3 regions of the Streptomyces sp. 7R007 genome follow, and region 1 is predicted to be linked to each of the others. Evidence: riboswitches for the same ligand, from Rfam matches in the RefSeq annotation. Region 1 holds a riboswitch; each other region holds the start of a gene.

What was found. Region 1 has a riboswitch for cobalamin ahead of nicT (Nickel transporter NicT). Riboswitches for the same ligand answer to the same signal wherever they lie in the genome.
Region 2: another riboswitch for cobalamin. It lies ahead of ACYF6T_RS01635 (CbtB domain-containing protein); the one in region 1 lies ahead of nicT (Nickel transporter NicT).
Region 3: another riboswitch for cobalamin. It lies ahead of ACYF6T_RS07030 (cobalamin biosynthesis protein); the one in region 1 lies ahead of nicT (Nickel transporter NicT).

The regions. Positions count from the first base shown of each region.
Region 1 covers NZ_JBTWMV010000010.1:61,996-65,259, forward strand. Annotated here, with positions in the region: gene ACYF6T_RS15615 (LAETG motif-containing sortase-dependent surface protein) at 1-875, shown strand, start outside; gene ACYF6T_RS15620 (ArsR/SmtB family transcription factor) at 877-1,224, opposite strand; cobalamin riboswitch at 1,303-1,494, shown strand; gene nicT (Nickel transporter NicT) at 1,523-2,551, shown strand; gene ACYF6T_RS15630 (nucleoside hydrolase) at 2,873-3,264, opposite strand, start outside.
Region 2 covers NZ_JBTWMV010000001.1:330,248-333,511, forward strand. Annotated here, with positions in the region: gene ACYF6T_RS01620 (cupredoxin domain-containing protein) at 1-298, shown strand, start outside; gene ACYF6T_RS01625 (GNAT family N-acetyltransferase) at 313-789, opposite strand; gene ACYF6T_RS01630 (CbtA family protein) at 812-1,576, opposite strand; gene ACYF6T_RS01635 (CbtB domain-containing protein) at 1,602-1,823, opposite strand; cobalamin riboswitch at 1,859-2,004, opposite strand; gene ACYF6T_RS01640 (histidine phosphatase family protein) at 2,117-2,698, shown strand; gene ACYF6T_RS01645 (HAD-IA family hydrolase) at 2,688-3,264, opposite strand, start outside.
Region 3 covers NZ_JBTWMV010000004.1:64,329-67,592, forward strand. Annotated here, with positions in the region: gene ACYF6T_RS07020 (inorganic phosphate transporter) at 1-1,121, shown strand, start outside; gene ACYF6T_RS07025 (hypothetical protein) at 1,153-1,380, shown strand; cobalamin riboswitch at 1,527-1,666, shown strand; gene ACYF6T_RS07030 (cobalamin biosynthesis protein) at 1,768-2,709, shown strand; gene ACYF6T_RS07035 (cobyric acid synthase) at 2,706-3,264, shown strand, end outside.

The DNA of each region.
Region 1 (3,264 bases):
GCGCCGCGACGCTCGCCCTCTGCGCCGCCTCCGCCTCCGTCGCCTCGGCCAGTGACTGCCCCGGCGGCCAGGGCTGGGAGTCCGGTGGCAGCTACAAGCCCGGGACGGGCGCCGGCACGAAGACGGAGACCGACCGCTGCGAGTTCTCGCTCGACGGCGAGCACTTCTTCGCCTCGGTCAAGGTCGACGACCAGAACCTCAAGCCGTCGGACGACGGCAAGGTCCACGTCAAGGTCCGCACCGCGGGCGACGCGTCCACCTGCACCGCCTCCCTCGCCTCCTACCTGGCCCACGGCGCCACCTTCGCCACCTCCGGCCAGCAGGTCTTCCACGACTTCGACACGGTCACCGTCAAGGCCGGCCAGACCGACTCCCTCGACATCTCGGTGCCCGACCAGGGCTGCTTCGCGCAGGTCGACCTCTACCGCGGCGCGGTGAAGTACGACGGCAAGCTCGACGCCAAGGACGGCTTCGAGCACGGCGACCTGCCCGCCGGTCCCGACCACGCGGTCATCAAGGACAAGCTGATCGCGTCCTGGAACGGCGGCACGAAGGACTGCACGGCGACCGAGTCGCAGTCGCCGAGCCCGTCCGCGTCCGAGTCGACGCCGGCGTCCGGGACGTCCACCCCGCCGGCCACGGAGACGACCGCGCCGGCGACGGAGACGTCCACGCCGTCCTCGGAGACCTCCACGCCGTCGTCCTCGGAGTCGACGACCGCGCCCGCGGCCACCCCGAACGGCGGTGGCGGCGACCTCGCGGAGACCGGCGCGAGCAGCAGCACCCCGCTGATCGCGGGCGGCGCGGCGGTGCTCCTGGCGGGCGGCGCGGCGATCGTGCTGGCGTCCCGCCGGAAGCGTTCGACGCGCGCCTAGTTCACGTGCAGTGGGTGAGAAGGAGCCGCACCTCGTCGTCCACCACCCGGTAGCGCACGACCCGGCCCTCCTTCTCGCCCTCCACGACCCCCGCCGCCCGCAGCAGCCGCAAGGCCTGTGAGACGGCGGGGTCGTTCATGTCGGTGGCCAGGGCGAGGTCGGAGACGGCCATCGGGCCCGTGCGGTGCAGGGCCAGCAGCAGCGCGAGGCGTTTGGGGTCGCCGAGCAGGGCGAAGCGGTCGGCCCAGGTGCGCACGCGCGCCGCGTCGCCGATGGCGGCGATGGCGTCGCACACCCGGTGGCCGTCTATGGTGCGGCGGTCTGCGCGGTCGGCCGGGACGAGATGCATGGGGTCATCCTCGCAGGGCCGTATGTGATCTTGGATACCTGCGCAGGTGTGCAGCTATGCAGGAGTGCGGCCGGGCGCCTACGGTGGGCGGGCCGTGGTGTTCGGGAAGCCGGTGCGATGCCGGCGCGGCCCTCGCCACTGTGACCGGGGAGTCGTCCGGCGTGTCCCGCGAGGGACGGTCACTGGGTGCCTTGTGGCGCCCGGGAAGGCGGACGGACGACGCTCGACCCTCCCCCAAGCCAGGAGACCGGCCACGGCATCTCACGAAGTGATCCACGAGGTGCTGGAGCGTGACCGCATGACCGACCCTGCGTCCTTCCGCTGGCGACGCGAGGACACCGTCCGGACGGCCGGGCTGATGGCGGTGATCGCCCTGCTCCACGTCCTGGCCTTCGGCATCCTCTTCCTCCTCGTCGTGCCCGGCCACTACGAGGTCGGCTCCAAGACCTTCGGCATCGGACTCGGCGTCACCGCCTACACGCTGGGCATGCGGCACGCCTTCGACGCCGACCACATCGCCGCGATCGACAACACCACGCGCAAGCTGATGGCCGACGGCAAACGGCCGGTGTCGGTGGGGTTCTGGTTCGCGCTCGGCCACTCCAGCGTGGTCGTCGTGCTGGCGGCGATGATCGCGGGCGGCACGCAGCTGGCGGACCGGGTGATGGACGAGGACTCCCGGACCCACCAGGTGCTCGGCCTCATGGGTACGACGATCTCGGCCACGTTCCTGTACCTCGTCGCCGCCCTCAACCTGGTCGCCCTGGTCGGCATCCTGCGCGTCTTCCGGGCGATGCGGGCGGGGTCGTACGACGAGCGGGAACTCGAAGCGCACCTGGACTCCCGCGGGTTCATGAACCGCGTCCTCGGCCGCCTCACCCGCTCGATCACCCGTCCCGGCCAGATGTTCCCGCTGGGCTTCCTCTTCGGCCTCGGCTTCGACACGGCCACGGAGGTCACGCTGATGGTGATGGCCGGCTCGGGCGCGGCGGCGGGCCTGCCCTGGTACGGGGTCCTGTGCCTGCCCCTGCTGTTCGCCGCCGGCATGAGCCTGTTCGACACGCTGGACGGCACGTTCATGAACTTCGCCTACCAGTGGGCGTTCTCCAACCCGGTGCGCAAGGTCTTCTACAACCTGACCATCACGGGCCTGTCCATCGCCGTCGCCTTCTTCATCGCCACGATGGAACTCTTCGGCCTGGACCTGGGCAACGCCGGTTACATGGTCGTGGCCCTGTTCGTGCTGGTCTGGGCAGCGGCGGTGACGTACTGGCGCCTGGCCAAGGTCGAACAACGCTGGTCCCCCCAACCAGCGGACCCCCAGTAACCGACCCACCCCACACCCAACTCCCCACCCCTCACCCTCAGCCGCCACCGGCGAGAACCGCCCACGAGGGCCACCCGCACCCGACCCACGAAAGCCCCACCACCAGCCCCCGCCGTGTCCCGAGACCCGCCCCGCTCACCCGCAGCCGCCACCGGCGAGAACCCTCCACAAGGGCCACCCGCACCCGACCCACGAAAGCCCCACCACCAGCCCCCGCCGTGTCCCGAGACCCGCCGCGCTCACCCGCAGCCGCCACCGGCAAGAACCCTCCACGAGGGCCACCCGCACCAGGCCAGGAAAGTGGCGCGGGTGGGAAGGCTTTCAGGCGCCGGCCACGACGGACAGGTACAGTCCCACGAACCGGTCCACGTCCACATCCAACGCCACGTCCACCAGGGCCTGTTCGCGCTCGCCCTCGTGGATTTCCGACTCACCGGGCCGGATCCGCCGGTCCACGACCGTCTGCCCCCGCGTCACCCCGGGCGCGAGCGACACCTCCACCGGAAGCAACTCCGTGCGGATACCCCCCGGATCGGCCACCGCGCACACCGCCCCCGCGTCCCCCAGCCCACCCGCCTCCACGTCGTCCGTGACGTCCGGCGCCGACGGCCGGTGCGCGAGCAGTTCCCCGGCCAGCCGAGCCCCCGCCTCCGCGCTCCCCCGCAGCCGCCGCACGTCCGCCCCCGGCACCACCACCCGCCGGAACACGTCCA
Region 2 (3,264 bases), on a different contig from region 1:
CCACGACCACGCGGCCGCGGCACCCACCGTCGTCCGCTCCCCGCGGCGCACGGCGACGTCCGCCGCCGCGAAGCCGACCGCGCACGCCGAGCACGGCGGCGCGGCGTCCGCGCACGCTTCCAGCGCCGCCCCCTCCCCCGCGCCGGGTACCGCGGCCGCCGCCCGGCAGCCCGTCGAGACGACCGCCTCGGCCGCCCGCCCGCTCGATCCGCTGCTCCTGCTCGCCGGAGTCGTGGCGGGGGTGGCGGTGCTGTGCCTGCTCCTGGTCGGCTCGCGGGCGTCGACGACCGTCAAGTGACGCCCCCGCCGGGCCTACGCGGTCGGGGCGTGCCCTCCCGGCGGGCGCGCCATGAAGACGTCGACGGCTTCCTCCGACTCCACGACGAAGCCGTGGCGTTCGTACAGCCGCCGGGCGGGGCTGCCGCGCAGGACGCTGAGCGCCACGGTCGTGTTCTGCGCGTCGCTCCGTTCGAGCACCGTGCGCAGGACGGCGGAGCCGAGCCCCCGGCCCTGGTGGCGGGGGGCGAGGTAGAAGTGCTCCAGCCACAGCCGGTCCTCGACGGGCCGGACGGTGACGCAGCCGGCGAGGTCGCCGCCGGCCATGACGACGGAGGTGTGCTGCGGGGAGAAGGCGTCCCGCAGCCGCTGCCGGACCCGGTGCTCGTCGTAGCGCCCGAGGCGTTCCAGGTCCGGCCGCATGACCGTGGCCCGCAACTCGACGAGCGCCTCGACGTCGGCCGGATCGCCGGGCCGCAGCGTCCAGTCGCGGGTCTGTGCCTGATCACCCATGGTGGGAGTATCGCAGGCGCCCTCAGTGCGGCACGGCCGCCGCCCGCCTGCCGGCCGTCCGCTGCCCCGCGCCGGCCTCGCGCGGGGCGAGCAGCCGCTGGGCGAGCGCTCCGAAGACCAGCCCGAAGGAGGTCCACAGGGTCACCTGGACGGCGAGCGCCGCCAGGCGGAACTGCCACAGCAGGGTGGCCGGGAAGGTCTTCGGCACCTCGTTGAACGACGGCAGGAACGCGTACGCGAGCCCGACGACGAGGACGAAGAAGGCACCGGCGACCAGCGTCGCGTTCCAGTTGCCCAGGCGGGGGGCGAGGCGCTTGCCGAGGATGACGGTGGCCACGGCCAGCAGCACGCTCAGCGCCACCATCAGGAAGAACAGGGCCGTGCGGGTGCCGATGGTGTCGGGGTCGCCGACGGAGGGCGGGTTGGCCGGGTACTTCAGGAACGGCACGACGTACACCGCGACCAGACCGCCCGCCGCCAGGAGCAGCGCGCTCGCGCGCGGCCCGAAGCGGCCGATGCGGCCGAGGGCGAAGCAGTACGCGAGCGCGGCGATGCCGCCGAACGCGACGCCGTAGACCAGGACACCGGTGGACAGGCCCGCGGTGGACTGCATCGTGCGGCTGACGGCCTCGACGCCGTGCTCGTGGGAGTGCGCCTCCTCGTAGGCGATGGCCGCGTCGACGCGCGGCTCGCCCAGGAAGTAGGCGACGACGAGGGCGAGCAGGCCCGCGGCGAGTCCCGCGAGCATGCCACGCACCAACAGGTTCCGGACGATTGCCGAGTTCATGGTGCTCGTACGTTCCGCGCCGCCGTCAGTGGCAGGGGAAGCCGAGCAGGTGGCGGGCGTCGTGCACCCACTCGTGCACGTCGGATCCGGACATCACGGAGGTGGCGCCCTGTTCGGCGCCGACGAAGTAGAGCAGGACCAGCATCAGAATGCCGAAGAAGACCGCCCAGGGGACGATCGCGCCGATCGGCAGCTTGGCGGGTACGGCGGTGGGGGCGGCGGTCGGCTGGATCGCGGACTGGGCCATGGCAGAACCTCCTGGGGAACTCGCGTCCCGTCTCGGTGGTGCACGAGACGACGGGGCGGGTCTGACTCACCCGCCCCGCACCCCGAAGGTGTGGGAACCGGGCTTACAGTGGCGCGACCGTGCCGGAGTCTCACCGGCTTCCGCGGGACCGTCGTCGGTGTCCGTCGTGGACACCGACCGAGAAGGTACCGCGAAGCGGAGGCGCGGCCAAGGGCGCGAAGGCGCACGACGGCGTGGACGGGACGACCTGTCATCCTTGGGACGACAGGGATGTCGGCCAGGGAAACGGACGTATGACGAGCCGAGTGACGTTGATCTCACCCGCGGTCGGTACGGCGCTGCGGGAGGCCCGGTTCGACGACGACCGTCCTCTCGACGAGACCGGACTGCGGCTCGCACGGGCCGCCCGCGACGGACTCCCCCCGGCGGACCGGTCCTGGGTCTCGCCCGCGGCCCGCTGCCGCGAGACGGCCGCGGCGCTGGGCCTGGAGGCCGTGTGCGCACCGGAGTTGACGGCTCTGGACGTGGGGCGCTGGCGGGGCGCGACCCTGGCGGAGGTGAGCGCGCGGGAGCCGGAGGCGGTGGCCCGGTGGCTGGCGGACCCCGCGTGCGCGCCCCACGGCGGTGAGTCGGTACGGGACTTCTGCGACCGGATCGCCGGCTGGCTGGAGTCGGCGGCGCAGGCGGCGGGGCGGACCGTCGCGGTCGTGGACCCGGAGGTCGTGCGGGCCGCCGCGGTCCGCGCGCTCGGGGCGCCCGGGTCGGCGTTCTGGCGGCTGGACGTACCGCCGTTGACGGCGACCGAGTTCAGCGGGCGGTCGGGGCGCTGGAACCTCCGGCTCGGGCGGGCGCTCCAGGCTCCCCTCACCCGGTAGCCGGCGCTTCGGCAGCCGGCGGGACGGCGCCCGGGTCCACGGCGAACGTGGTGATCACCGCGGCGTGGTCCGAGGGCCAGTCGTTGCCGGCCACGTCCGGCCAGGGGCGCGGGGTGCCGCTGACGAAGGTGGTGGCGTCCAGGACGCGCAGGCCGCGGCCGTTGTGCAGGACGTAGTCGATCCGGTCCTGCGGTTCGGGGCGTCCGCTGCCGTCCTCGTGCTCGGCGTGCACGGGCGACCAGGTGTGACCGGGGTGCTCGGCCGGGTCCGGGTGGGCCTCGCGGTAGGAGTCGCGCAGGCCCGCCTCCTCGGCGGCACGTGTCACCGGCCATGCGACGTCCGGCCGGTCGAGGTGGGAGGGGGCGTTGAAGTCGCCCACCAGCACGACCGGCCGGCTGTCGCCGGCGGTTCGGGAGACCCAGTCGAGCGCCTCCCGCAGCTGCGCGAGGCGCACTTCCTCGTGGGCGATCAGCTCGGCGGCCGGCAGCCTGTCGAAGGCGGCCTCGTAGGGGCCGTACGGCGTGTAGTGGAGGTGGACGGTCCACACGTCGACCTCGCGGTGCGGG
Region 3 (3,264 bases), on a different contig from region 1:
AGCCCAAGGTCGCGGTGGCCATGTCCGCCGCGCTCAACCTTGTAGGCGCTTTCCTCTCCGTGGAGGTCGCCAACACGATCTCCAAGGGTCTCGTCGATGAGAACGGCATCCGTCCCGAGGTCATCTTCGCCGCCCTGGTCGGCGCGATCCTCTGGAATCTGCTGACCTGGCTGGTGGGACTGCCCTCCAGCTCCTCGCACGCCCTGATGGGCGGCCTGATCGGCGCCACCGTCGCCTCCGCCGGCTTCGGCGCCGTGCACGGCGACGTGCTCGTGACCAAGGTGCTGATCCCCGCGGTCGCCGCCCCGGTCGTCGCCGGCGTCGCCGCGCTAGCCGCCACCAGGCTGTCGTACATCCTCGGCAGGAAGACCGAGGGCAAGGCCGCCGAGAAGGGCTACCGGGCCGGCCAGATCGCCTCCGCGGGCCTGGTCTCGCTGGCGCACGGCACGAACGACGCGCAGAAGACGATGGGCGTCATCACCCTCGCCCTGGTCGCCGGCGGTGTCGTCGCGCCCGACTCCGACCCGCCCACCTGGGTCATCCTCTCCGCGGGCCTGGCCATCGCGCTCGGCACCTACATCGGCGGCTGGCGCATCATCCGCACCATGGGCAAGGGCCTGACCGAGCTGGAGCCGCAGCAGGGCTTCGCCGCCCAGACCAGCGCGGCCACGGCCATCCTGGCCTCCTCCCACCTCGGCTTCTCCCTGTCCACCACGCACGTCGTCTCCGGTTCGGTGATGGGCGCGGGCCTGGGCCGCAAGGGCGGTGTGGTCCGCTGGTCCACCGCGACCCGGATGGCCGTCGCCTGGGTGCTCACGCTCCCGGCCGCCGCCCTGGTCGGCGCGCTCGCCGAGTCGGTCACCGACCTCGGCGACTGGGGCACCGCCCTGGTGGCCGTCTTCCTGGTCGCCGCCAGCGCCGCGATCTGGAAGCTGTCCCGGCGCGAGGTCGTCGACGCGACGAACGTCAACGCGACCGAGGAGCCGGCCGGCGTGGTGACCGCGGCGATCGCCGCGGTGGCCCCGCCGCCCGCGGGCGCGGTGGCCGAGGACCTCACGGCCACCATCCCGGCGCCCGCCGCCACCACGGAGCCGACGGCCCCGCCGGCCGCCGCCGTCTGACCGCCCTCAGCCCCCTTAAGGAAGCATCACCATGAAGATCGACTGGGCAGCCCTGGGCTCCGTCTTCGGCGTCAGCCTCGCGGTCACCGTGGGCCTGGTGGCCCTGTTCACCCTCGGCGTCATGGGCCTCGCCCGCCGCGAGCGGGCCGGCGCCCAGGGCACCTCGGCGGCCCTCGCGGTCACCGGCGCGTACGTCTGCTTCGCGGCCTGCGCGGCGGCGGTGGCGTACGGAATCTCCCTGATCATGAACAAGGCCTGAGGCGCGAGCACGGCCTGAGGACCGGGTCCACGCGTGGTGCCGGGGCGGTGATCCGTCCCGGCACCACGCGTTCGCGTGACCACGGCGACCCCGTGCGTGTGGGCCTCAGCACACTCTCCCGTCGCAGGTCAACAGCAAGTTGACTGTCCTTCCGGGGGCGTGGTGGACTGCCGGAGCCATATACGGCGGCAGGAGAGGAAGCCGGTGGAAGTCCGGCGCGGTCCCGCCACTGTCACCGGGGTAGGAAGCCTCGGGAGCCAGGAACTCTCACCGCCGGTCTCGTCGAACCAGGGCGTGGACACCCTGAGTGAGGACATGCCGTCATGCCAGCCTGCCGTCCGAGGTCCAGGACCAGTTCGCTGCCCGAGCCCACGGCCGGCTGAGCCGATGCGTGCCGATCGCGTCTTCGCGTACGGCGCCGCCGCCGGACTCCTCGGTGACCAGCTCCTCGGCGATCCGCGCCGCGGGCATCCGGTCGCCGCGTTCGGGCGGGCCGCCGGCGCCGTGGAAGGGGGGCTGTGGCGCGACCACCGCGGGTGGGGCGCGCTGCACACCGCCGTGTGCGCCGGAGGCGCCGTGGCGCTGGGCGCCGTGGCGCAGAAGGCCGTACGCCGTTCCCCTGCCGCCTCCGTCGCGCTGACCGCCGCCGCCACCTGGGCCGTCGTCGGCGGGACCTCCCTCGCCCGGGAGGCCCGCGCCGTCGGGCGGGCGCTGGCCGCCGGGGACGTCGAGGCGGCCCGGGCACGGCTGCCCCATCTGTGCGGGCGGGATCCGCAGGCGCTGGACGCCGACGGGATCGCCCGGGCGGTCGTGGAGTCCGTGGCCGAGAACACCTCCGACGCCGTCGTGGGGGCCCTCGTGTGGGGCGCCGTCGGCGGGGTGCCGGGGCTGCTCGGGTTCCGGGCGGTGAACACCCTCGACGCCATGGTGGGGCACAAGTCGCCCCGCTACCGGCGGTTCGGCTGGGCCTCCGCCCGGCTGGACGACCTGGCCGGGTGGCCGGGGGCACGGCTGACCGCCGTCCTCGCGGCCGTCGCGGGCGAGGACCGGCGCGGGGCCGTGCGGGCCTGGCGGGCCGACGCCGACCGGCATCCGAGCCCCAACGCCGGGCCGGTGGAGGCGTCGTTCGCGGGGGCGCTCGGCGTGCGCCTGGGCGGGACGCTGTCGTACGGCGGGCGGGTCGAGCACCGGCCCGTGCTGAATCGGGAGGGACGTCAGGTGGGGGTCCACGACATCGAGCGGGCGGTACGGCTGTCCCGTCGCGTCGGACTGCTCGCGCTCGGCGTGAGCGTCGCCGCGCGGGCCGTCCTGAAGGGGCGTGCGTCATGAGCGGGGGGCTGCTCGTGGCCGGCACCACCTCCGACGCCGGCAAGAGTGTCGTCACCGCCGGGATCTGCCGGTGGCTGGTGCGCCAGGGGGTCAAGGTGGCCCCCTTCAAGGCGCAGAACATGTCGCTGAACTCGTTCGTGACGCGCGAGGGCGCCGAGATCGGGCGCGCCCAGGCCATGCAGGCGCAGGCCTGCCGCATCGAGCCGACCGCGCTGATGAATCCCGTGCTGCTGAAGCCGGGGGGCGAACAGAGCAGCCAGGTCGTGCTGATGGGCAAGCCCGTGGGCGAGCTGAGCGCGCGCGGCTATCACGGCGGCCGGCAGCAGAGGCTTCTCGGGACCGTTCTCGACTGTCTGGCCGAGTTGCGGGGCACGTATGACGCGGTGATCTGTGAGGGGGCCGGTTCGCCCGCGGAGATCAACCTGCGGCGCACCGACATCGTGAACATGGGGATCGCCCGCAACGCCGGGCTGCCCGTGCTGGTGGTCGGGGACATCGACCGTGGCGGGGTCTTCGCCTCGTTCTTCGGGACCGTCGCGCTGCTGTCGGAAGCGG